4 regions of the Streptomyces chlorus genome follow, and region 3 is predicted to be linked to each of the others. Evidence: riboswitches for the same ligand, from Rfam matches in the RefSeq annotation. Region 3 holds a riboswitch; each other region holds the start of a gene.

The links. A riboswitch is a leader RNA that binds a small molecule or an ion and turns the genes downstream of it on or off. The one in region 3 is predicted to bind cobalamin.
Positions count from the first base shown of each region.
Region 1: it holds a riboswitch for cobalamin, as region 3 does, so the genes downstream of both, ACFPZI_RS23945 (ribonucleoside-diphosphate reductase subunit alpha) here and ACFPZI_RS03705 (prenyltransferase/squalene oxidase repeat-containing protein) in region 3, are expected to answer to the same signal.
Region 2: it holds a riboswitch for cobalamin, as region 3 does, so the genes downstream of both, ACFPZI_RS19420 (energy-coupling factor ABC transporter permease) here and ACFPZI_RS03705 (prenyltransferase/squalene oxidase repeat-containing protein) in region 3, are expected to answer to the same signal.
Region 4: it holds a riboswitch for cobalamin, as region 3 does, so the genes downstream of both, ACFPZI_RS13625 (cobalamin biosynthesis protein) here and ACFPZI_RS03705 (prenyltransferase/squalene oxidase repeat-containing protein) in region 3, are expected to answer to the same signal.

Region 1 covers NZ_JBHSOA010000053.1:23,356-29,178, forward strand. The annotation lists gene ACFPZI_RS23930 (DUF3311 domain-containing protein) at 178-453, shown strand; gene mctP (monocarboxylate uptake permease MctP) at 450-2,099, shown strand; partial or broken gene ACFPZI_RS23940 (GNAT family N-acetyltransferase) at 2,177-2,729, shown strand; cobalamin riboswitch at 2,807-2,945, shown strand; gene ACFPZI_RS23945 (ribonucleoside-diphosphate reductase subunit alpha) at 3,071-5,503, shown strand; gene ACFPZI_RS23950 (ribonucleotide-diphosphate reductase subunit beta) at 5,503-5,823, shown strand, end outside.
Region 2 covers NZ_JBHSOA010000042.1:45,102-50,924, reverse strand. The annotation lists gene ACFPZI_RS19435 (energy-coupling factor ABC transporter ATP-binding protein) at 1-491, opposite strand, end outside; gene cbiQ (cobalt ECF transporter T component CbiQ) at 488-1,237, opposite strand; gene ACFPZI_RS19425 (energy-coupling factor ABC transporter substrate-binding protein) at 1,244-1,654, opposite strand; gene ACFPZI_RS19420 (energy-coupling factor ABC transporter permease) at 1,651-2,403, opposite strand; cobalamin riboswitch at 2,434-2,664, opposite strand; gene ACFPZI_RS19415 (ABC transporter substrate-binding protein) at 2,892-4,496, shown strand; gene ACFPZI_RS19410 (ABC transporter permease) at 4,517-5,485, shown strand; gene ACFPZI_RS19405 (ABC transporter permease) at 5,491-5,823, shown strand, end outside.
Region 3 covers NZ_JBHSOA010000006.1:113,307-119,129, forward strand. The annotation lists gene ACFPZI_RS03690 (glycosyltransferase family 4 protein) at 1-181, opposite strand, end outside; gene ACFPZI_RS03695 (TetR family transcriptional regulator) at 389-1,090, shown strand; gene ACFPZI_RS03700 (glycoside hydrolase family 10 protein) at 1,380-2,735, shown strand; adenosylcobalamin-variant (AdoCbl-variant) riboswitch at 2,931-3,029, shown strand; gene ACFPZI_RS03705 (prenyltransferase/squalene oxidase repeat-containing protein) at 3,152-4,399, shown strand; gene ACFPZI_RS03710 (SCO2322 family protein) at 4,396-5,121, shown strand; gene ACFPZI_RS03715 (energy-coupling factor transporter transmembrane component T) at 5,192-5,823, shown strand, end outside.
Region 4 covers NZ_JBHSOA010000025.1:446,966-452,788, forward strand. The annotation lists gene ACFPZI_RS13610 (putative cobaltochelatase) at 1-753, opposite strand, end outside; partial or broken gene ACFPZI_RS13615 (hypothetical protein) at 1,004-1,183, opposite strand; gene ACFPZI_RS13620 (cobyric acid synthase) at 1,180-2,715, opposite strand; gene ACFPZI_RS13625 (cobalamin biosynthesis protein) at 2,736-3,737, opposite strand; cobalamin riboswitch at 3,863-4,001, opposite strand; gene ACFPZI_RS13630 (hypothetical protein) at 4,245-4,466, opposite strand; gene ACFPZI_RS13635 (inorganic phosphate transporter) at 4,499-5,767, opposite strand.

The DNA.
Region 1 (5,823 bases), on a different contig from region 3:
CCGTGGGCGGAACAGCACAAGCCGGACGGTTGACGGAGAATTCACCGCCGTTGAGTCAGCCTTCCGTGGAGTTTAAGTACGCAATCCCCACGAGGGGTTCCGCCCCGCTCCGACACTGACCTAGATTTCCTGCGCATTGCGCAGCGCAGGCGATCAGCGAGGGGACGGAGTCGTTCGATGTCGCAAGCCCCAGATTCCAGCAGAGGTCCGGTGGTGACGCCCGCGCGCGTCGTCATCGGCGTCTGTCTTCTAGCACCGTTCGTGGCCCTGTTATGGGTCGACTCGTACGCAAGGACCGACCCCACCTTCATCGGCATCCCGTTCTTCTACTGGTACCAGATGCTGTGGGTGCTGCTCTCCACCGCGCTGACGATGATCGCGTACAAGCTGTGGCAGCGTGACCAGCGTGACCGGCGTACCCGCGCGGCGGCGAAGGGCGGTGCGCAGCGATGAACGACGGCGTGAACGGCGTGGCACTCGCCGTCTTCATCTTCTTCTTCGTCCTCGTCACGGCGATGGGTTTCCTGGCCGCCCGCTGGCGCAAGGCGGCGAACGAGCACAGCCTCGACGAATGGGGCCTGGGCGGACGGTCGTTCGGTACCTGGGTCACCTGGTTCCTGCTCGGCGGCGACCTGTACACCGCGTACACCTTCGTGGCCGTACCGGCGGCGATCTACGCGGCGGGCGCGGCGGGCTTCTTCGCCGTGCCGTACACCATCCTCGTCTACCCGCTGATCTTCACCTTCCTGCCTCGGCTGTGGTCGGTGTCGCACAAGCACGGCTATGTGACGACCTCCGACTTCGTGCGCGGCCGGTTCGGCTCGAAGGGGCTGTCGCTGGCGGTGGCGGTCACCGGCATCCTGGCGACGATGCCGTACATCGCGCTCCAACTGGTCGGCATCCAGGCCGTGCTGGACGTGATGGGTGTCGGCGGCGGCGAGGACACCAACTGGTTCGTCAAGGACCTGCCGCTGCTGATCGCCTTCGGTGTGCTGGCGGCGTACACGTACTCGTCGGGTCTGCGGGCCCCCGCGCTGATCGCGTTCGTGAAGGACACGCTGATCTACCTCGTGATCGCGGTGGCGATCATCTACATCCCGATCAAGCTGGGCGGCTTCGACGACATCTTCGCCAGGGCGAGCGAGGCGTACAGCGAGACCAACCCGGCCACGGGCGCGCCGCGCGGTTCGCTGGTGCCGGGCGAGGCGGGGCAATGGACGTACGCCACGCTGGCGTTGGGATCGGCGCTCGCGCTGTTCATGTACCCGCACTCGATCACCGCGACGCTGTCCTCGCGCAGCCGTGAAGTGATCCGCCGCAACACCACGCTCCTGCCGCTGTACTCACTGATGCTGGGCCTGCTGGCCCTGCTCGGCTTCATGGCGATCGCGGCCGGGGTCGAGGTCAGCAACGGGCAACTGGCGATCCCGCAGTTGTTCGAGAACATGTTCCCGGCCTGGTTCGCCGGCGTGGCCTTCGCCGCCATCGGCATCGGGGCGCTGGTGCCGGCGGCGATCATGTCGATCGCCGCCGCGAACCTGTTCACCCGCAACATCTACAAGGACTTCATCAAGCCGGACGCGACACCCGCGCAGGAGACCAAGGTCTCCAAGGTGGTCTCGCTGCTCGTGAAGGTGGGTGCGCTGGCCTTCGTCCTCACCATGGACAAGACGGTCGCCATCAACTTCCAGCTCCTTGGCGGCATCTGGATCCTGCAGACCTTCCCCGCCCTGGTGGGCGGCCTGTTCACCCGCTGGTTCCACCGCTGGGCGCTGCTCGCGGGCTGGGCGGTCGGCATGGTCTACGGCACGGTCGCGGCGTACGGGGTGGCCTCGCCGACGCAGAAGCACTTCGGCGGCTCGTCAAAGGAGATCCCGGGTATCGGCGAGATCGGCTACATCGGCCTCACCGCCTTCGTGACCAATGCCCTGGTCACGATCGCCCTGACCTTCGTCCTGAGGGCCGTCAAGGCGCCCGAGGGCATCGACGAGACCCGGCCGCAGGACTACACGGTGGACGCGGGCGATCCGGGCGTCAGCACCGAGCTGCCCCTGGACACGGCCGACACAGCCGACACAGCCGCCGACGGCAAGCACTGACGCGGTACGCGGGTACGACAACGGGCCGCGGATGTCTCCGGCGGCCCGTTGTCGTACCCGCGGGGCACACTCGCCCCATGGACATCGTCACCCGGCCGGTGGAACCGTACGAGTTCGAGGAGCTCGGTGAGCTCACCGCGCAGGCCTGTCCGCGCGACGGGCTGCTCGGCTTCGGGAGAGCGACGCGTACCTCGGTGAGCTCAGGGACGTCGCCGGGCGGGCCACGACCGCCGAGGTACTGGTCGCCGTGGAGAGGACCGGAGCGCGTCCCGGGGCGGCGGAGGCGGGCGGCGCGGGAAGGGTGCTGGGCGGGGTGACGTTCGTACCGCGCGGCGGGCCGATGGCCGATACGGCCGGGCCCGGCGAGGCGGAGATCCGGATGCTCGCGGTCGCCCGCGCCGCCCGGCGCCGGGGTGTCGGGGAAGGCCCTCGTCCGCGCCTGTGCCGACCGGGCACGGGCCACGGGCCACGGAGGGGTGCGTACGGATCGTGCTGTCGACCCGGCGGACGATGCGTGCGGCCCACCGCATCCACGAGCGTCTCGGTTTCGTCCGCTCCCCCGGGCGGGACTGGAACCCTGTTCCGCACCTGGACGACATCACGCTGCTCACCTATGAGCTGACGCTCTGACACCACCGCGGCCCTGCGCCGCAGCACCCACCGGGACACAAGATATGGGCCCGCCGACAGAACCCGACACAAGATGTATGCTCGTGCTCGCTGTCGCCGCAGGGGAATCCGGTGCGAATCCGGAACTGTCCCGCAACGGTGTACTTGTGCGTGTTCGCGTTTCCCGCGTACCCGCACGGGCTTAGTCCGAGGACCTGCCGACAGTGCGCCCGGCCGTCCGGTCCGGGTGCCTGACGTCCGGGCCTCGCGGAATGGGCCGGTGGACGCGAGGCACGTTCGCGTGCTCGTGTGCTGCCCCCTGCCCTCGCCGAGGCCCCGTGCCGAGCGAGGGAGAGCCCCACGTGACCATCGCGCCAGCCGATCCTGCTTCAGCGGTCGACGTGAGCGACGGCCCCGGTGCCGCGCTGCTGCGGACCCTGACCGAGCTGACCGCCGATCTCCCCGACGCCGACCCCGGCCGGGTCGCCGCCGCCGCGCTGCGCGGCCGGTCCGCCCATGCGGACGAGGCCGAGCTGCGCGAGCTGGCCACCGAGGCGGCGGCCGGGCTCATCTCCGAGGATCCCGTCCACTCCCGGCTCGCCGCCCGCCTGCTGACCCTCGGCATCCGCGCCGAGGCCGCCTCGCAGGGTGTCACGTCGTTCACCTCGTCGATCGCTGCCGGGCACCGCGAGGGCCTCATCGCGGACCGGACCGCCGAGTTCGTCCTGCTGCACTCGGACCGTCTTGACGCGCTGATCGACCCCCGCGCGGACGACCGCTTCGGCTACTTCGGGCTGCGCACCCTGTACAGCCGCTATCTGCTGCGGCATCCGGTCACCCGCAAGGTCGTCGAGGCACCGCAGCACTTCCTGCTGCGGGTCGCCGCCGGTCTCGCCGAGAACGGCACCCCCCGTGCGGTGGACGAAGTCGCCGAGCTGTACGGCCTGATGAGCCGCCTGGAGTACCTTCCCTCCTCCCCCACCCTGTTCAACTCCGGTACCCGACACCCCCAGATGTCCTCCTGCTACCTCCTCGACTCCCCCAAGGACGAGCTGGACTCCCTCTACGACCGCTACCACCAGGTGGCCCGCCTCTCCAAGCACGCCGGCGGCATCGGCCTGGCCTACTCCCGCATCCGCTCCCGGGGTTCGCTGATCCGCGGCACCAACGGGCACTCAGGCGGCATCGTCCCGTTCCTGAAGACCCTGGACGCCTCCGTCGCCGCCGTGAACCAGGGCGGCCGGCGCAAGGGCGCGGCGGCGGTCTACCTGGAGACCTGGCACTCGGACATCGAGGAGTTCCTGGAGCTGCGCGACAACACCGGTGAGGACGCCCGCCGTACGCACAACCTGAACCTCGCGCACTGGGTGCCGGACGAGTTCATGCGCCGGGTCGACGCCGACGCCGCCTGGTCGCTGTTCTCCCCGTCCGCCGTCCCGGACCTGGTCGACCTGTGGGGCGAGGAGTTCGACGCGGCCTACCGGGCCGCCGAGGCCGCGGGCCTGGCGCGGAAGACGATCCCCGCCCGGGAGCTGTACGGGCGCATGATGCGGACCCTCGCCCAGACCGGCAACGGCTGGATGGCGTTCAAGGACGCCGCCAACCGCACCGCCAACCAGACCGCCGAGCCCGGCCACGTCGTCCACTCGTCCAACCTGTGCACGGAGATCCTCGAGGTCACCAGCGACGGGGAGACAGCGGTCTGCAACCTGGGCTCGGTCAACCTCGGCGCGCTCGTCGACCCGGCGGCCGGTGACCTGGACTGGGAGCGGCTGGACGAGACCGTGCGCACAGCCGTCACCTTCCTCGACCGGGTCGTGGACATCAACTTCTACCCGACCGAGCAGGCGGGCCGTTCCAACGCGCGCTGGCGCCCGGTGGGGCTGGGAGTGATGGGCCTCCAGGACGTCTTCTTCGCCCTGCGCCTGCCCTTCGACTCCCCGAAGGCCCGGCGGCTCTCCACCCGGATCGCCGAGCGCATCATGCTCGCCGCGTACGAGACCTCCGCCGACCTCGCCGCGCGCCCCCGGACGCCCGCGACGGGCTCCGGGACAGCGGGGAACCCCGTCGGCCCCCTGCCGGCCTGGGAGCACACGCGTACCGCCCGGGGCGTGCTGCACCCCGACCACTACGACACCGAACTCACCTGGCCCGAGCGCTGGTCGGCGCTGCGCGAACGTATCGCCTCCGTCGGCATGCGCAACTCGCTGCTGCTGGCGATCGCGCCGACCGCCACCATCGCGTCCATCGCGGGCGTGTACGAGTGCATCGAGCCGCAGGTGTCCAACCTGTTCAAGCGCGAGACGCTGTCCGGTGAGTTCCTCCAGGTCAACTCGTATCTGGTGAACGACCTGAAGCGGCTGGGCGTGTGGGACGCGCGGACCCGCGAGGCGCTGCGCGAGGCCGGCGGCTCGGTGCGGGACTTCACCTGGATCCCCGAGGAGGTGCGCGGGCTGTACCGCACCGCGTGGGAGATCCCGCAGCGCGCCCTGATCGACATGGCCGCCGACCGCACCCCGTTCCTGGACCAGTCGCAGTCGCTGAACCTGTTCATGGAGACGCCGACCATCGGAAAGCTCTCCTCGATGTACGCCTACGCCTGGAAGCGGGGCCTGAAGACCACGTACTACCTGCGCTCCCGACCGGCGACCCGCATCGCCCGCGCGGCCCAGGCACAGACCACTGCCGCCGCCGGCCCCGTCCCCACCCCTGTCCCCGCCCGGCAGCCGGCCGCCGACCCCGAAGCCGTCGCCTGCTCCCTTGAGAACCCCGAGTCCTGCGAGGCCTGCCAGTAATGACCACCGCCCCCCGAACCCGGAACCTGCTCGAGCCGGGCTTCGAACTCACCCTGCGCCCCATGCGTTACCCCGACTTCTACGAGCGCTACCGGGACGCGATCAAGAACACCTGGACCGTGGAGGAGGTCGACCTCCACTCGGACGTCGCCGACCTCGCGAAACTGAGCCCCGCCGAACAGCATCTGATCGGCCGTCTGGTGGCGTTCTTCGCCACCGGCGACTCGATCGTGGCCAACAACCTGGTGCTCACCCTCTACAAGCACATCAACTCCCCGGAGGCGCGGCTGTATCTGTCGCGGCAGCTCTTCGAGGAGGCG
Region 2 (5,823 bases), on a different contig from region 3:
CGCATCGCCACCGCGCCCGCGATCGCGGTCCGCTTGCGCTGCCCGTAGGACAGCAGATGGGTGGGCCGTTCGGCGAGGGCGGTGATGTCGAGCGCGGCCAGCGCCTCCGAGACCCGCGCCCGTACCTGCGTGTCGGACAGGCCGAGGTTCAGCGGTCCGAACGACACGTCCTGGCCCACGGACGCCGCGAACAACTGGTCGTCGGGGTCCTGCACCACCAGCTGCACCGTCGTCCGCAACCGGGTCAGCCCCTTGCGGTCGTACCGGACCGGCCGGCCGGCCACGGCCAACTCGCCCCCGCTCGGCCGTAGTCCACCGCTCAGCAGCCGCATCAGCGTGGTCTTGCCGCTGCCGTTGCGGCCCAGCAGGGCGAGCGCGCGCCCCTCCCGCACCTCGAAGTCGAGGCCGGTGAGCACGGCCGGGCCGTCCTCGTAGGCGAAGGACGCGTCCCGCAGGGCGACCAGGGCGGGGACCAGGGCGGGATCGCTCATGGCATCCGGCTTTCCAGGAGAAGGGCGACGGCGGCCAGCGCCGCGAGAAGTAACAGGCTCACGGCCGTGAACCGTACGGAGACCCGCGCCTCGGGCACCAGCACGCGCAGCGTGCCGTCGTAGCCGCGTCCGGCGAGCCCCGTCTGCAGCCGCGCCGCCCGGTCGAAGGACCGGACGAACGCCGTCGCGCCGAGCCCGCCCAGCGAACGCCAGGCCGCCGCCCGGGTGGTGTGCCCGAGCCGGGCCGCCTGCGCCTCCCTGATCCGGCGCACCGAGTCGAGCAGCAGGAAGCTCATGCGGTACGTCACCAGAGCCACGTCGACGAGGGGAGCGGGCACCCCGGCCCGTACCAGGCGCGGCAGCAGGTCGGACATCGGCGTGGTGAAGGCGAACAGCAGCACACCGAGGGAGGCCGCCGAGGTGCGCAGCAGCAACTCGCCCGCGCGCAGCGGCCCTTCGGGGGCCGGAGACACGAACCCGTCCGGCCCGCCCACCTGCACCAGCAGCGGGAGCGCCCCGGTGACGCAGAAGCCCAGCGGCACCCGGTAGGCGCGCCACAGCCGCCGCCCCGGCACCCCCGCCGGGCCCAGCAGCACCGCGAGCGCGGTCAGCAGCACCAGGGCCGCGCCCGGCCAGGGCGGCAGGGAGATCGCGAGCACGGTGAGCCCCAGTCCGAGCACGGCCTTGTCCACGGGATGACGGCGGCGCCAGCGACTGCTGTGCGCCGCCGCGTCGATCGGCAGCACGGCCGGTCAGGACCGGGATCCGGGGGAGACCGCCTCGTCGGGGCCCGCGCCGATGCCCACGCCGGTGCCGGTGCCGGTACTCAAGTCCGCTCCGGTCTCCCGCAGTTGCCGCCGCACCCCTTCCGTACCCTGCCGACGCCCGCGCCGCACCCCGAAGTAGTACGCCAGGACGCCCGCGCCGACGGCGGCCTGGAGGGCGAAGAGCCCCGACTCGATCTCACCGGAAGGGGGTTCGTACAGCGGCGAGAACCACGGCTCGTAGTCCGGTTCGATCTCGGTGATCGCGGTCTCCGCCTCGCCGTCCGCGCCCGCGAACGGCTCCTCCTTGTGATCGCCGAGCCCGAGCACCAGCGGCAGCACCGCGAGCGCGGCCACGGCGAGCAGCAGCAGCGTGTTGATCTTCGCGTTCCTGGTCATCGCGCCACCGCCCCGGTCGTCCCCGACTCTGTTGTCGTCCCCGACTCTGTTTCCGTTCCGGCCTCCGCCGCCGTCGCGGCCCGCTTTCCGGCCACCAGCACGCCGAGCCGGGTCAGTTCGCCCTTGCTGGACTGCACCAGCAGGCGCATCACCAGCACCGTCAGCAGCCCCTCGCTCACCGCGAGCGGGATCTGCGTCAGGGCGAAGATGGAGCCGAACTTCCCGAGCGCGCCCAGGAATCCACTCCCCGGGTCGGGGAACGCGAGCGCCAGCTGCACACTCGTCACGCAGTACGTGGACAGGTCGGCGACGAACGCGCCGCAGAACACCGCGGCCATCAGCGGCGCCCCGTACCGGCGCGCCAGCCGGTACACGCCGTACCCCGCCCACGGACCGACGATCGCCATCGAGAAGACGTTGGCGCCCAGCGTGGTCAGCCCGCCGTGGGCGAGCAACAGGGCCTGGAACAGCAGGGTGATGGTGCCCAGTACCGCCATGACCGGCGGCCGGAACAGGATGGCGCCCAGGCCGGTGCCGGTGGGGTGGGAGCAACTCCCCGTCACCGAGGGCAGTTTCAGCGCGGACAGGACGAAGGTGAACGCTCCCGAGGCGCCGAGCAGCAGCGTGTTCTCGGGATGTTCCTTGACTTCACGGATGAGCGACCGGGCTCCGTGGACGACGAACGGCGCCGCCGCGGCGCCCCAGGCGACCGCGTGCACCGGTGGCAGAAAACCCTCGGCAATGTGCATGGCTCAGCAGACCCTCTCCAGCACCTCGTGGATGGTTGACGCGCCTTGGCCGGTCTCCTGGCTGACGGGTACCACCGCCCGAACTCCGCCTTCCCGGGTCCCAGGTGGACCCAGTGGCTGCCCGTCGGTCCTGTCGGGGGGACAGGACCAGGGGCCGGAGCCGGACTTCCCGATCACAGTGGCGAGGGCCGCACCGGTATCGCACCGGATTTCCCGTTCACCAAGGCGTGGTGACAGTAGACCCAGGTCCAGGCACCTGACAAGCCGCCCCAGGGGGGCGCGCGCACGGCGTTCCGCGGCTCTCGCCCCGGCGCACATCCGCGGTCCTGACCACCACGGCACGCAGGTCGCACATCGGCGGGCGCGCGGGCGGCACCCTTTCGGCGCCGTTCACCCCAGCGCGGGAATGGGGGGAGGGGGTCCTGGGCAGAGCCCAGCTGCAACTAATATGCAACAACGAGTTCCGGGCAGCAGAGGTGTGAGATTCGATGACCATCCGACGAATACGGGGTACCGCCCTCGCGGCGACCATGGCCGCCGCGGTCGCCGCCTGCTCGGCGCCGACCGGCGGCTCGGACGCCGGTACGGGCGGCGGGTCCGCCGAGTCCGTGGTGATCGGAGTCCCCTCCGAGCCCGACACCCTGAGCCCCCTGCTCGGCTACGGCAAGGACGGCAACTCCAAGGTCTTCGACGGGCTGCTCGCCCGGGACGCCGACCTGAAACTGAAGCCCGCCCTGGCCAAGGCGCTCCCCGAGATCGCCGACGACGGCCGCACCTACACCTACACCCTCCGCTCCGGCGTGAAGTTCAGCGACGGCGAACCCCTCACCGCCGAGGACGTCGTCTACACGTACGAAACGGTGCTCGACGACAAGACCAACAACACCGCCAAGAGCGAACTGGACGCCGTCGAGCGGGTCCGCGCGGACGGCGACGACAAGGTCGTCTTCACCCTCAAGTACCCGTACGCGGCCTTCGCCGCCCGCACCGTCCTGCCCATCGTCCCCGAGCACATCGCCGGCGAGCAGGACCCCAACACCGGCGCCTTCAACACCGAGCCGGTCGGCACCGGACCGTACGTCCTCACCGGCTGGAGCAAGGGTGAGAAGCTCACCTTCAAGGCGAACCCGGACTACTGGGGCGGCGCCCCGAAGGTGAAGAAGCTCACCATGGCGGTCATCGCCGACGACGACGTCCGAGCCACCCGGCTGCGCTCCGGCGACCTCGACGGCGCGACCCTCCCGCCCAACCTCGCCGCCACCTTCAAGAACGACGACGGCCGCACCACGTACCAGGCCACCACCTACGACTTCCGCGCCGTCACCCTCCCCACCGCGAACGAGGTCACCGGCGACACCGCCGTCCGCCGCGCCCTCGACCTCGCCGTGGACCGTCGGGCCATGGTCGACAAGATCCTCGACGGAGCCGGCCGCCCCGCCTACGGCCCGCTGCCCCTGGACGACCCCTGGTACACCAAGGACGTCGAACGCCCCCAGGACCTCGCCGAGGCCCGGAAGATCCTCGACCGCGACGGCTGGAAGGCCGGCAAGGACGGCATCCGCGCCAAGGACGGCGTCCGGGCCGCCTTCACCCTCTTCTACCCCTCCGGCGACAAGGTCCGCCAGGACCACGCCCTCGCCTACGCCTCCGACGCCAAGAAGGCCGGCATCGACGTCAAGGTCGAGGGCGCCACCTGGGAGGTCATCGAACCCCGGATGGGCAAGGACGCCGTCCTCGCCGGCTTCGGCAGCACCGGCGACCCCGACTTCGGCCTCTACACCCTGCTGCACTCCTCCCTCGCCGGCGACGGTTTCAACAACATGCCCCACTACGACAACCCCGCCGTCGACAAGGCCCTCGACACCGGCCGCCGCAGCCAGGACCCCGACGACCGCAAGGCCGCCTACGACGACCTCCAGCGCGCACTCGTCAAGAACCCCGGCTACACCTTCCTCACCCACATCGACCACCTCTACGTCCTCGCCGACCGATGGGAAGGCCTCACCACGCAGGTCGAACCGCACGAGCACGGCTTCGCCAGCGGCCCCTGGTGGAACGCCGAGGCCTGGCAGCCGAAGAAGCCCAAGAAGTGACCCCCCTGCCCTGGGCACCGATGGCCCACCTCGTGGCACGACGGGCCCTGCTCGCCGTGCCCGTCCTCCTCGTCGTCACCTTCGGTGTGTTCGCCATCGCCGCCGCCTCCCCCTTCGACCCCGTCAAGGCCTACGCCGGCACCGCAGCCCTCGGCGCCGACCAGGAAACCCTGGACCGGCTCCGGGACAACCTCGGCGTGGACCGTCCCTTCGCCGCCCGCTGGTGGGAGTGGCTGACCTCCGCCGTCACCGGCGACCTCGGCCAGTCCAGCGTGCTACGGCAACCGGTCGCCGACGCGATCGGCGAACGGATCGTGTGGTCGACGCTGCTGTGCGCCGTCGCGTTCGCCGTCGCCATCCTCCTCGGCACCCTGCTCGGCGTGCTCGCCGCCCGCCGCCCCGGCTCACTCCTCGACCGTACGGTCACCTCCCTCGCGTACTCCCTGGAAGCCGCGCCGGTCTTCTGGATCGCCCTGCTCGCCGTCTGGCTCTTCGCCCTCCAGTTGGACGTCCTCCCGGCCGGCGGCCTCACCGACACCGGCAGCGAACACGTCACCGCCGGACAGGTCGCACGCCACCTGATCCTCCCCGCCGGCGTCCTCGCCGTCTCCCAACTGCCCTGGTTCACCCTCTACGTCCGCCAGGGCGTCGGCGACGCGCTCGCCGAGGACCCGGTACGCGGCGCCCGCGCCCGCGGCCTCGGCGAACGCACCGTGCTCCTCGGCCACGCCCTGCGCTCAGGACTCCTGCCCGTCCTCACCCTGATCGGCTCCCGCGTACCCGAACTCATCACCGGCGCCCTGCTGGTCGAGACCGTCTTCAGCTGGCCGGGCATCGCCGCCGCCACCGTCGAGGCGGCCACCGCCGTCGACTTCCCGCTGCTGGCCGCGCTGACGACCCTCGCCACCGCCGCCGTCCTCGCCGGAAACCTCCTGGCGGACCTCCTGTACGGACTGACCGACCCGAGGGTGAAGCTCAGTGAGATGTGATTCCGATGGCTGACACCACAGCTGACACCACAGCCGACACCACACTGGAGAAGGCGAACACGGCCGGGTCCGCAGCCCCGGCCGCCGACTGGCGCTCGCGCGGTACCGCCCGCCGCTCCACCCACACCCTGCGGCTGCGCGTCTCCGCCACCCTGGTCGCCGTCACCGCTCTCGCGGTCCTGCTCGTCCCACCACTGGTCCAGCTCGACCAACAGGCCGTCGACCTCGCCTCGAAACTCCTCCCACCCAGCTGGGCCCACCCCTTCGGCACCGACGACGTCGGCCGCGACCTGCTGCTGCGTTGCATCTACGGCCTGCGGGTCTCCCTGCTGGTCGGG
Region 3 (5,823 bases):
CGCGGGAGAGGTGACGGACGTAGACACCCTGTCCGCCGCAGAACGGGTTCCCCTTGTAGGTGAGGAGCGCGATGCGGAGCGGTCGCGAGTCGTCGATGGGGGCACCTCCCTGCGCGAGCGCAGTCGAGACCGCGGGGGAGGACCCCTGCGAGAGCCCGGCCTGACTGGCCTCAGCGGTCACTCTGGGCCCCCTTCTCCCTGCACGGTCCCGCGACTGTACGTCGGGACGCTAACCTAGAACAAGTTTCAGAGTTGATCGTTCGGAGGCTCCGAATCTACCGGCAGGTAAGGACGCGGCGGGCAGTGGATCAGGTGATTCACGCCACGGCGGGATGCGTGCCATGCTGTCCGATCATCAACCCTCACCGACGGTCACGGAATGGGGCCCATGCCCGCGGAAGCCCACAGGGACAAGGCGGCCGAGGCGGCCACGGCGGACAAGGCGGCGACGATGGAAGCCGGCACCACTCGAACCTCCCCTGCCTCCCCTGCCTCCCCCCTGACCGCGCGGCAGGAGGCGCGCAGGCTGCGCATCCTGCACGCGAGCGCCCAGCTGGCCGGCCGGGGCGGTTTCGACGCGGTGCAGATGCGCGAGGTCGCGGAGTCCTCCCGGGTGGCGCTGGGCACGCTGTACCGGTACTTCCCGTCCAAGATCCATCTACTGGTCGCCACGATGCAGGACCGGCTGGAGCACCTGCACGCCACCCTGCGGAAGAAGCCGCCGACGGGCGAGACGGCCGGCGAACGGGTCGCGGAGACCCTGATGCGGGCCTTCCGCGCTCTCCAGCGCGAGCCCCAGCTGGCCGACGCGATGGTGCGCGCCCTGACGTTCGCGGACCGCAGCGTGAGTCCGGAGGTCGACCAGGTCTCCCGCCAGACGACGGCGATCATCCTGGACTCGATGGGCCTCGATGATCCCACGCCGGACCAGCTCTCGGCGGTCCGCGTCATCGAGCACACCTGGCACTCGGCGCTCATCACCTGGCTGTCGGGGCGCGCCTCCATCGCCCAGGTCAAGATCGACATAGAGACGGTGTGCCGCCTGATCGACCTGACGGCACCTGCGTCACCATCGAAGGATTCCGACTGACGAAGTCGAAACTTTCGAGCACCTTCCCTCGGCCGCCCGCCTCCCCCACGCCTGTCACCCTTCGGCCATACGCGGACCAGTTGCGCGCGAATGATTGACCACCCCTCCGTTCATCCATATCGTCTGCGCTGCCATTCGGAGTTCATCCCGAAACATTCGAACCCGCAGGGCGAGCTTCGGGCACCTCGACACAGAGCGCGACAGCAGGCGATCCCCGCCGTCCGCACCACCACGGAACCCCCACCAGAGAAGAGATGACATGCACATGATCAAATTAGGAGTCCGGGAGATGAGAGCCAAGGCGGCCAGAGGCCCCCTGGCCGTCGCCGCGACCGCGCTGCTCACCGTGACCGCGCTCGTGGCGCTCCCCCAGAGCACCGCGCACGCCGCCGACACCCTGGGCGCGGCAGCGGCCGAGAAGGGCCGCTACTTCGGTGCCGCGGTCGCCGCGAACCGCCTGGGCGAGGCGCAGTACGCCGCCACGCTCAACACCGAGTTCAACTCGGTGACGCCCGAGAACGAGATGAAGTGGGATGCCCTCGAGCCCAGCCGCGGCTCGTTCAGCTTCGGCAACGCCGACAGGATCGTGGACCACGCCCGGAGCCGGGGCAAGTCGGTCCGCGGGCACACCCTGGTGTGGCACTCCCAGCTGCCCGGCTGGGTCTCCGGCCTCGGCGCCACCGACCTGCGGTCGGCGATGAACAACCACATCACCCAGGTCATGACGCACTACCGGGGCGCGATCCACTCCTGGGACGTGGTCAACGAGGCGTTCCAGGACGGAAGCAGCGGCGCCCGGCGCAGCTCGCCCTTCCAGGACAGGCTCGGCAACGGCTTCATCGAGGAGGCCTTCCGTACGGCCCGCGCGGCCGACCCGAACGCCAAACTCTGCTACAACGACTACAACACCGACGGCGTCAACGCGAAGAGCAACGCCGTCTACGCCATGGTCCGGGACTTCAAGTCCCGTGGCGTGCCCATCGACTGCGTGGGTTTCCAGTCCCACTTCAACAGCGCCTCCCCGGTGCCCTCCGACTACCGGGCCAACCTCCAGCGCTTCGCCGACCTCGGTGTGGACGTACAGATCACCGAGTTGGACATCGAGGGCTCGGGCACGACCCAGGCCACCCACTACGGCAATGTCGTCACCACCTGCCTCGCGGTGTCCCGGTGCACCGGCATCACGGTATGGGGCATCCCGGACAAGTACTCGTGGCGGTCGAGCGGAACGCCCCTGCTGTTCGACGACAACTACACCAAGAAACCCGCCTACCACGCCGTCCTGAGCGCGCTCGGCGGCGCCCCCGGCGGTGGCGGCGGCCCCGGCACCCCCGGCGCGGCCTGCACCGCCGCCTACACCACGACGGAGGACTGGGGCGGCGCCTACAACGGCAAGGTGACCATCACGGCGGGCAGTTCGCCGATCAGCGCGTGGAGCGTGAACGTCACCATGACGCCCCCGCAGAAGGTCTCCACGGTCTGGAACGGCTCACCCACCTGGGACACCAGCGGCAACGTCATGACGGTGCGCTCCAGTTGGAACGGCACGCTCGCGGCCGGAGCCTCGACGACCTTCGGCTTCACGGTGACGAGGAACGGCGGCTCGACGACGCCACCCCAGCTCGGCCCCTGCACAGCCTCCTGACCGAAGCCCCGGTTCCAGCGGCTCAGGTGCCGGCCCGCACCCGTCGACGGGTGCGGGCCGGTGACGTACACGGCCGTGCGGGCCGGTGACGTAAGCGGTGGTGTGAGCGGGTGACCTACGCGGTCACGTGACCTCGGCCACCCGTTTCAAGCCACTCCTGACCGCTTTCTTACGGGCGGGTAGAGTGGCGACGTCGTCATCACACCCGTACGGGGGAAAGCCGGTGCAATTCCGGCGCTGACCCGCAACCGTGAGCCGTCCACCGTGACGGTGAGCCGGAATGCCCCGGACGGATCGTGACCGGCTCACGCGTCCGGCGGTCCGCCGGTGCGCGGCACCGCCGAGGTATGCGGAGCCGAGCCGCCGGGGTGTCCCGTGCTGCCCGGCTCCCTCACAGGGAGAGGCCCCCGCCGATCATGAACGTCCGCAGCAGCGCAGCGGTCCTGGCCGCCATAGCCGTGCTCGGCGCCGCCGCACCGGCCACCGCCGACTCGTCGCCGTCCCCCTCGCCGTCCCAGCAGGCCCTGCCCTCCGCCCTGTACGGCGAGAGCGACCCGCAGTACGACGGTGTGTGGCGCCAGTCGCTGGCCCTGCTCGCCCAGCACACGGTGGGTGCCGAGCCGCCGAAGGCGGCCGTCGACTGGCTGGCCGGCCAGCAGTGCGCCGACGGCTCCTTCGCCCCGTTCCGCGCCGACACCGGCACCGCGTGCGACGCCAAGACCATGGTCGACACCAACCAGACCGCCGCCGCCGTGCAGGCCCTCGCCGCGCTCGGCGGGCACGACGCCGTCACCGGCAAGGCCCTCAACTGGCTGAAGTCCGTCCAGAACAAGGACGGCGGCTGGGGCTACATGGCGGGCGGGGACAGCGACGCCAACTCCACGTCCGTCGTCGTCGGCGCGCTCGCCGCCGCAGGCGAGAAGCCGGCCGCGGTCGTCAAGGACGGCAAGTCCCCCTACGACGCCCTGCTGAAGCTGGCCCTGCCGTGCGACACCAAGGGCGACGGGGCGGGCGCCTTCGCCTTCCAGCCGGACAAGAAGGGCGAACTGGTCGCCAACGCCGACGCCACCGCGGCCGGTGTGGCCGGCTCCCTCGGTGTGGGCCTGGTGGTCGAGCCGGGCAAGGGCAAGGCGGCGGACGCCGCGTGCGAGAAGGCCGGGACGCCCGAGCAGGCCGCCGCCAACGGTGCCGCCCACCTCACGGACGCGCTCGCCGCGGACGGTCACCTCGTCTCCGCGCTCCCCGGCGCCGAGGACCAGCCCGACTACGGCAACACCGCCGACGCGGTGGTCGCGCTCGCGGCGCAGGGCGCCACCGGGCCGGCTGCGAAGTCCGTGGCCTGGCTGGAGAAGAACGCCGCCGACTGGGCCGCCCAGAGCGGTCCCGCCGCCTACGCCCAGCTGATCTTCGCCGCCCACGCCACGGGCACCGACCCGCGCGCCTTCGGCGGCACCGACCTGGTGAAGCAGCTGACCGCCACCGGGCCCGCCGCACAGGCGGCCGACACCTCCGGCGAGAAGAACGGGCAGGAACGGAAGGACGAGAAGGAGAAGGACGACTCGGGCTCCGGTTCGGGCGTCTGGTGGGCCCTCGGGGTCTGCCTGGTGGCCGGTGCCGGCGTCGGCATCCTGGTGAGCAGCCGGAAGAAGAGGCAGCAGCCGTGATCCGCCGGCCCCACCGGGCCGGCCGGGCCGTCGTACTGTTCCTGGCCGCGCTCCTGCCCCTTCTGGCGGGCGCGGGCCAGGCGCAGGCCGCCGGCTACCGGTACTGGTCCTTCTGGGACCTCGACGGCGACACCTGGACGTACGCCACCCAGGGCCCGTCCATCGCCCGCCCCGCCGACGGCGACGTCCAGGGCTTCCGCTTCGCCGTCAGCGAGGAGTCCGACGACTCGGCGCAGCCCCGGGGCGCCACCGACTTCGCCGCCATCTGCGGGCAGACCCCGGCGAAGGACGGCAGCAAGCGGGTCGCCCTCGTCATCGACTTCGGTACGGCCCAGGACGCCCCGTCCGGCGAGACCCCGCCGGCGAACCGCACCGCCTGCGCCCGGGTCGCCCCGGACGCCAGCAGCGCCGAGGCCCTGGCCTCCGTCGCCGAACCCCTGCGCTACGACAACAGCGCCCTGCTGTGCGCCATCGCCGGATACCCGCAGCGCGGGTGCGGGGAGCAGGTGTCGGGGACGGGCACGGAGTCCGGCACGGGCGCATCGACGCCCGGGAAGGAGACCGAGAACGGCGCCAAGGACACCGGTTCCCCCGCGTCCGATAAGGCCGGGGAGTCCGGAGAGTCCGGCGACGGTGGTCCGTCCCTCGGTCTCGTCGCCGGGATCGCCGTGGTGGCGCTGCTCGGGGCGGCGGCCTTCCGGCAGATACGCCGTCGTGGCTGAGCCCGACGGCAGCCGGCCACGGGAACGCACAGCGACCGCCCCCGCCCTCCGTCGCCGGCAGGGCACCCCCCTGCACCCCGGCGCCTGGTGGCTGTGGGCGCTGGCTCTCGGTGTCGCCGCCACCCGCACCACCAACCCCCTGCTGCTCGCCCTCCTGGTCATGGTCTCCACGTACGTCGTGGCCACCCGCCGGCCGAACGCCCCCTGGGCCCGCTCGTACGGCGCGTTCGTCAAGCTGGCGCTGGCCGTGATCGTCATCCGGCTGCTCTTCGCGATCGTCCTCGGCTCCCCCGTCCCCGGTACGCACATCCTCCTCGACCTGCCCGAAGTCCCGCTCCCCGACTGGGCGCAGGGCATCCGTCTGGGCGGCCGGGTCACGGCCGAGGCGCTCACGTTCGCCCTGTACGACGGCATGAAGCTGGCCACGCTGCTCATCTGCGTCGGCGCGGCGAACGCCCTCGCCAACCCGTCCCGCCTGCTGAAGTCCCTGCCCGGCGCGCTGTACGAGATGGGTGTGGCCGTGGTCGTGGCGCTGACCTTCGCGCCGAGTCTGATCACGGACGTCCAGCGGCTGCGCGCCGCCCGTCGGCTGCGGGGCCGTCCCGACCGCGGGGTCCGGGGTCTGCTCCAGGTCGGACTCCCTGTACTGGAGGGCGCGTTGGAGCGTTCGGTCGCGCTCGCCGCCGCGATGGACGCCCGCGG
Region 4 (5,823 bases), on a different contig from region 3:
CGACGGCAGCAACCCCCGGGAGGAGACGATGTGTTGCCGCAGCGCGGCCTCCTCGTCGGCCCACCGGGCTGCGAAGGCGGCCGGTTCGTCGTCGTACGCGAGCCGCCGCCGGACCACCTCGACCCGCTGGTCCGGTTCCCGCGAGGCGGACACCTCCACGGTGAGCCCGAAACGGTCCAACAACTGGGGTCGCAGCTCGCCTTCCTCGGGGTTCATGGTCCCGACCAGCAGGAACCGCGCAGCGTGACGCACGGAGACACCCTCGCGCTCGACGTACGAGGCGCCCATGGCCGCGGCGTCAAGCAGGAGGTCCACGAGGTGGTCATGCAGAAGATTGACCTCGTCGACGTAGAGGATCCCGCGATGCGCGTCGGCGAGCAGGCCCGGCTCAAAAGCTTTGACGCCCTCGGAGAGCGCCCGCTCGATGTCGAGCGCACCCACCAGCCGGTCCTCGGAGGCGCCGACGGGCAGTTCGACCATCCGCGCCGGCCGGTCCACCCCGGCGCCCACTTCATGAGGACCGTCAGGGCACTCCGGGGCGGGTGCGGCCGGGGCGCAGGAGAAACGGCATCCGGACACCACGTCCACCGTCGGCAGCAGTGCCGAGAGGGCACGTACGGCGGTGCTCTTCGCGGTGCCCTTCTCGCCTCGTACCAGGACTCCGCCCACTGCTGGGCTCACCGCGTTGAGAAGCAGGGCGAGACGCAGGTCGTCCTGGCCGACAATCGCAGTGAAAGGGTAGGGCGTACTCATGCGCGGAACACTCCTTCGGGTGAATCCTGGGGGATGGGTGCGAGCGCGGAACACAAGAGCGGCAGGATCAAAGCCTGCTCCCCGCCGACGCGGGGGTGGTCCTGAGTTGCGCCGACGGCGTGGGGGCAGGGCCAGGTTGCCCCCGTCGATGCGGGGGTTCCGAGGGACAGCACTGGTCTTCCTCCGGGTCGCCCTCATGTTCGAGGTAGGTTGCCTGGAACCGGTCCAGGGTCTTCTGGTCCGGCTCCGCCTCCCAGGCACGCTTGCCGCCCGGCAGCCGTACGACGGCGAGTTCCACGCCGTCCAGCAGCGCGGGCAGTTCCGCCGCCAGGTTCACGCGGGTCGGGCTGCCGATCCGGTAGGAGACGCCGGTGGAGGCGCGGGCCGCCGGCAGATCGGTGTCGACGGTCGACAACAACACAGCGCTCATGCGGGCGCTCCCGGTGGAACGAACGGCAGTCCCTGCGGGGCACCGGACTCGATGAGCCGCCACAACGCGTCCGTGTCCGCGTGCTGTTCGATCAGATCGCCGAGCCGGTCGAGCTGCTCCTCGCGCAGCGCGGCGAACGAGGTGTCGGGGGCCGGTACGAAACGGCGTCCCGCGGCGGCGGCCACCTCGCGCAGGAAGGCCCGGCGGAAGCCGTCCGACTCCAGCGAACCGTGCCAGTGCGTGCCCCAGGTCTGCCCGACCCGGCAGCCGTCCAGGCTGTGTCCACTGTCATCGGAGATGAACGCCGTCCCTCCCCGCACGTCGGCGACCCCGTGATGGATCTCGTAGCCCTCGACGGACTCCCCGAGGGCCTCCCCGACGGCCCGCTCGAGCGTCTTCTCCCGTGCGAACCGCACCCGTACGGGCAGGACCCCGAGCCCGTCGACCCGGCCGGCGCGGCTCTCCACGTCGTCCTCGATGTGCTCGCCGAGGATCTGGAAGCCCCCGCAGATCCCGAGCACGGGCCGCCCCTCGGCGGTCCGCCGCTTCAGGGCGTCCGCGAGCCCGCGCTCCCGCAGCCACTGGAGCGCCCGTACGGTGCCGCGCGTGCCCGGCACCACCACGAGGTCGGCGTCGGCCAGTTCCTCGGGCCGGTCCACGAAACGGACCACGACGCCCGGTTCCGCGGCCAGCGCGTCCACGTCCGTGAAGTTGGACATCAGCGGCACCGCGCACACGGCGACCCGCAGCACGTCCTCACCGACCGGCGCGGCGACCGCGGACTCCCGCACGGCACCCCGCAGGGACACCGCCAGTCCGTCCTCCTCGTCGATGCCGAGCCCGTGCCGGAAGGGCAGCACGCCGTAGGTGTGCCGCCCGGTCAGACCGTGCAGCATGTCCAGGCCCGGCTCCAGCAGCGACACATCGCCCCGGAACTTGTTCACCAGGAAGCCGGCGACCAACTCCTGGTCCTCGCGTGACAGCAGCGCGACGGTGCCGAAGAAGGAGGCGAAGACCCCGCCGCGGTCGATGTCGCCGACGACGAGGACGGGGAGCGAGGCGTTCCTGGCGATCCCCATGTTGACGATGTCGGTGCGCCGCAGATTGATCTCGGCCGGGCTGCCGGCCCCTTCGCAGATCACCACGTCGTACGTGGCCCGCAACTGTGCGAGCGAGTCCAACACCGTGCCCAGGAGCTGCTGTTGCCGCCCACCGTGGTAGCCGCGCGCGCTCAGCTCACCGACCGGCTCGCCCAGCAGCACGACCTGGCTGCTCCGCTCTCCGCCCGGCTTGAGCAGCACCGGGTTCATCAGCGCGGTCGGCTCGACCCGGCAGGCCTGGGCCTGCATGGCCTGCGCCCGCCCGATCTCGGCGCCCTCCCGCGTCACGAACGAGTTCAGCGACATGTTCTGCGCCTTGAACGGCGCGACCTTGACGCCCTGCCGCACCAGCCACCGGCAGATCCCGGCGGTCACCACACTCTTGCCGGCGTCCGACGTCGTACCGGCGACCAGCAGGCCGCCGCCCGTCATACCGCCCGTCATACCGCCTGTCATGCCGTACGCCCCTTTCCGCGCGCCTTCGGGACGCCTCGCACACCGGCCCGTACGCCGGCCCGCACAACGGCTCGTACGCCGATGCGCGCGGCGGCGCCGACGCCGAGTGCCAGCCAGCCGACGCGCCGCGAGAGCCGTACCGAGCGGTCGATGTCCGCCACGGTCACGGCACGGCCGCCGCTGTTGAGGACGGGGCGGTGCTCGACCCGCCCGGCGTAGGACAGCGTCCCGCCGAGCCGCACGCCGAGCGCGCCCGCGAAGGACGCCTCCACGGGCCCGGCGTTGGGACTCGGATGCTTCGCGGCATCCGCGCGCCAGGCCAGGACGGCACCCCGCGGATCCGGCCCCGCGACCGCGGCGAGTACGGCGGTCAGCCGCGCCCCGGGCCACCCGGCGACGTCGTCGAGGCGCGCGGAGGCCCAGCCGTACCGCAGATGGCGGGGGGACTTGTGGCCGACCATGGCGTCCAGGGTGTTGACGGCCCGGAACCCGAGCAGCCCCGGCACACCGGCGACGGCCCCCCACACCAGGGCGCCCACCACGGCGTCGGAGGTGTTCTCGGCGACGGACTCCACGACCGCGCGGGCGATCCCCTCGGCGTCCAGCGCCTGCGGGTCCCGCCCGCACAGGTGCGGCAGCCGCGCCCGCGCCGCCTCGACGTCCCCGGACTGCAGGGCACGCCCGATGGCGCGGGCCTCCCGGGCCAGCGACGTCCCTCCGACGACGGCCCAGGTGGCCGCGCCGGTCAGGGCGACGGAGGCGGCGGGGGAGGACCGTACGAGGCGGGCGGCCAGGCTCCCCAGAGCGACGGCCCCGCCGACGCAGACGGCGGTGTGCAGCGCGCCCCGACCCCGGTCGTCCTGCCACAGAACCCGTTCCACGGCAGCCGCGGCCCGCCCGAAAGCGGCGACCGGATGCCCTCGGCGGGGATCGCCGAGAAACAGGTCGCCGAGAAGGCCGGCGGCGGCGCCGTACGCGAACTCGCGATCGGCACCCATGGGTTCAGCCGGTGAGGGATCCGGTGGGAGTGGCCGCCCCGAGCCGGGGCGGAGCATCGCTGGTCGACCTCAACAGGCAGCCGGGCATGGCGGTATGTCCTCACTCAGGGTGTCCACGCCCTGGTTCGACGAGACCGGCGGTGGGAGTTCCTGGCTCCCGGGGTCGTTCACCCCGGTGACAGTGGCGGGACCGCGCCGGATTCACACCGGCTTCCTCTCCTGCCGCCGTAATGGCTCCGGCAGTTCACCACGGTCCGGAAGAACCGTCAACTTGCCTTTGACCTGCGAGGCTGAAGTGTGCTGAGGCCCACAGAGGGGTTCCGCGGCGTGACGGGCGGAGCGGAAACGGCCGGCAGGCGGTCCGGGTCCGGTCGACGGATGGTCCGGGAAGCGCGAAACGGGCGGTACGGAGGCAACGTGCCCCGCACCGCCCGCCGGACGGCATGAACCCGACCGGGACGCCGGCCCGGGCCCCGGCCCCGGAATCAGGCAGCCGTCAGGAAGTCATCAGGCCATGATCAGATAGATCCCGTACGTCACCGCCGCCGCGCAGGCCGCGAAGCAGGCGTAGGCGCCGGTGACCGCCAGGACCGCGGACTCGCCCTGGGCGGCGGCCCGTTCACGGCGGGACAGTCCGGTAATGCCCAGGGTGAACAGAGCCACCAGGGCCACGGTGACCACGAGGCTGACGCCGAAGACGGAACCGAGGGCCGCCCAGTCGATCTTCATGGTGCTCTTCTCCTACGTGTCTTCCTGCGGGGTCAGACCGTGGTCCTGGCCGGAGGGGCCATCGGGTCGGTGGGGGCCGGGATGGTGGCCGAGAGCTCCTCGGCCGCGGGGCTCGCCGGCGGGGGCGCCACCGCGGCCATGGCCGCGGTCACGACGCCGCTCTGCTCCTCGTCAGTGGCGTCAGTGGCGTCAGTGGCGTCAGTGACGTTGACATTGGTGTGGTCGACGACCTCGCGCCGGGAGATCTTCCAGATCGCCGCACTGGAGGCGATCAGGAAGACGGCGACGAGGGCGGTGCCCCAGCTGCCGAAGCCGCAGACCCACTCGGCGATCGCCGCGACCAGGGCCGCCGCCGGCAGCGTCAGGCCCCAGGCGACGAACATCCGGGTGGCCGTCGACCAGCGGACCACGCCGCCCTTGCGGCCCAGGCCCGCACCCATCACGGAACCGGAGACGGAGTGCGTGGTGGACAGGGAGAAACCGAGGTGGGAGGAGGCCAGGATGACCGTCGCGGCGCTGGTCTGGGCGGCGAAGCCCTGCTGCGGCTGGAGGTCGGTCAGGCCCTTGCCCATGGTGCGGATGATGCGCCAGCCGCCGAGGTAGGTGCCGAGCGCGATGGCGATGCCCGCGGAGAGGATGACCCACATCGGCGGGTCGGAGTCCGGGGCGAGGGTGCCGCCGGCGACCAGAGCCAGGGTGATGATGCCCATCGTCTTCTGGGCGTCGTTGGTGCCGTGGGCCAGGGAGACCAGACCGGCGGAGGCGATCTGTCCGGCCCGGTACCCCTTCTCGGAGGCCTTGCTGTCGGCCGACTTGCGGCCCATGCGGTAGGTCAGCCGGGTCGCGAACATCGCGGCCAGGCCGGCGACCAGCGGCGCGACGATCGCGGGGATCAGCACCTTGGTGACCAGGACGTCGCCGTGCACCGCGCCGAAGCCCGCCGAGGCGACGGTGGCGCCGATCAGGCCGCCCATCAGGGCGTGCGAGGAGCTGGACGGCAGACCGACCAGCCAGGTCAGGAGGTTCCAGAGGATCGCGCCGACCAGTGCGGCGAAGATGACCTCGGGACGGATGCCGGCCTCGTCGACGAGGCCCTTGGAGATCGTGTTGGCGACCTCCACGGAGAGGAAGGCGCCCACCAGGTTGAGCACGGCGGACATCGCCACCGCGACCTTGGGCTTGAGGGCACCGGTCGAAATGGTCGTCGCCATCGCGTTCGCGGTGTCGTGGAAACCGTTCGTGAAATCAAACGCGAGTGCGGTTACCACCACAATCGCGAGGATCAGCGAGAAGCTTTCCATTTACCCAGGCAATCGTTCGAAGTCATTGGCGCGTTGAACGTAGGTAACCTGGATGA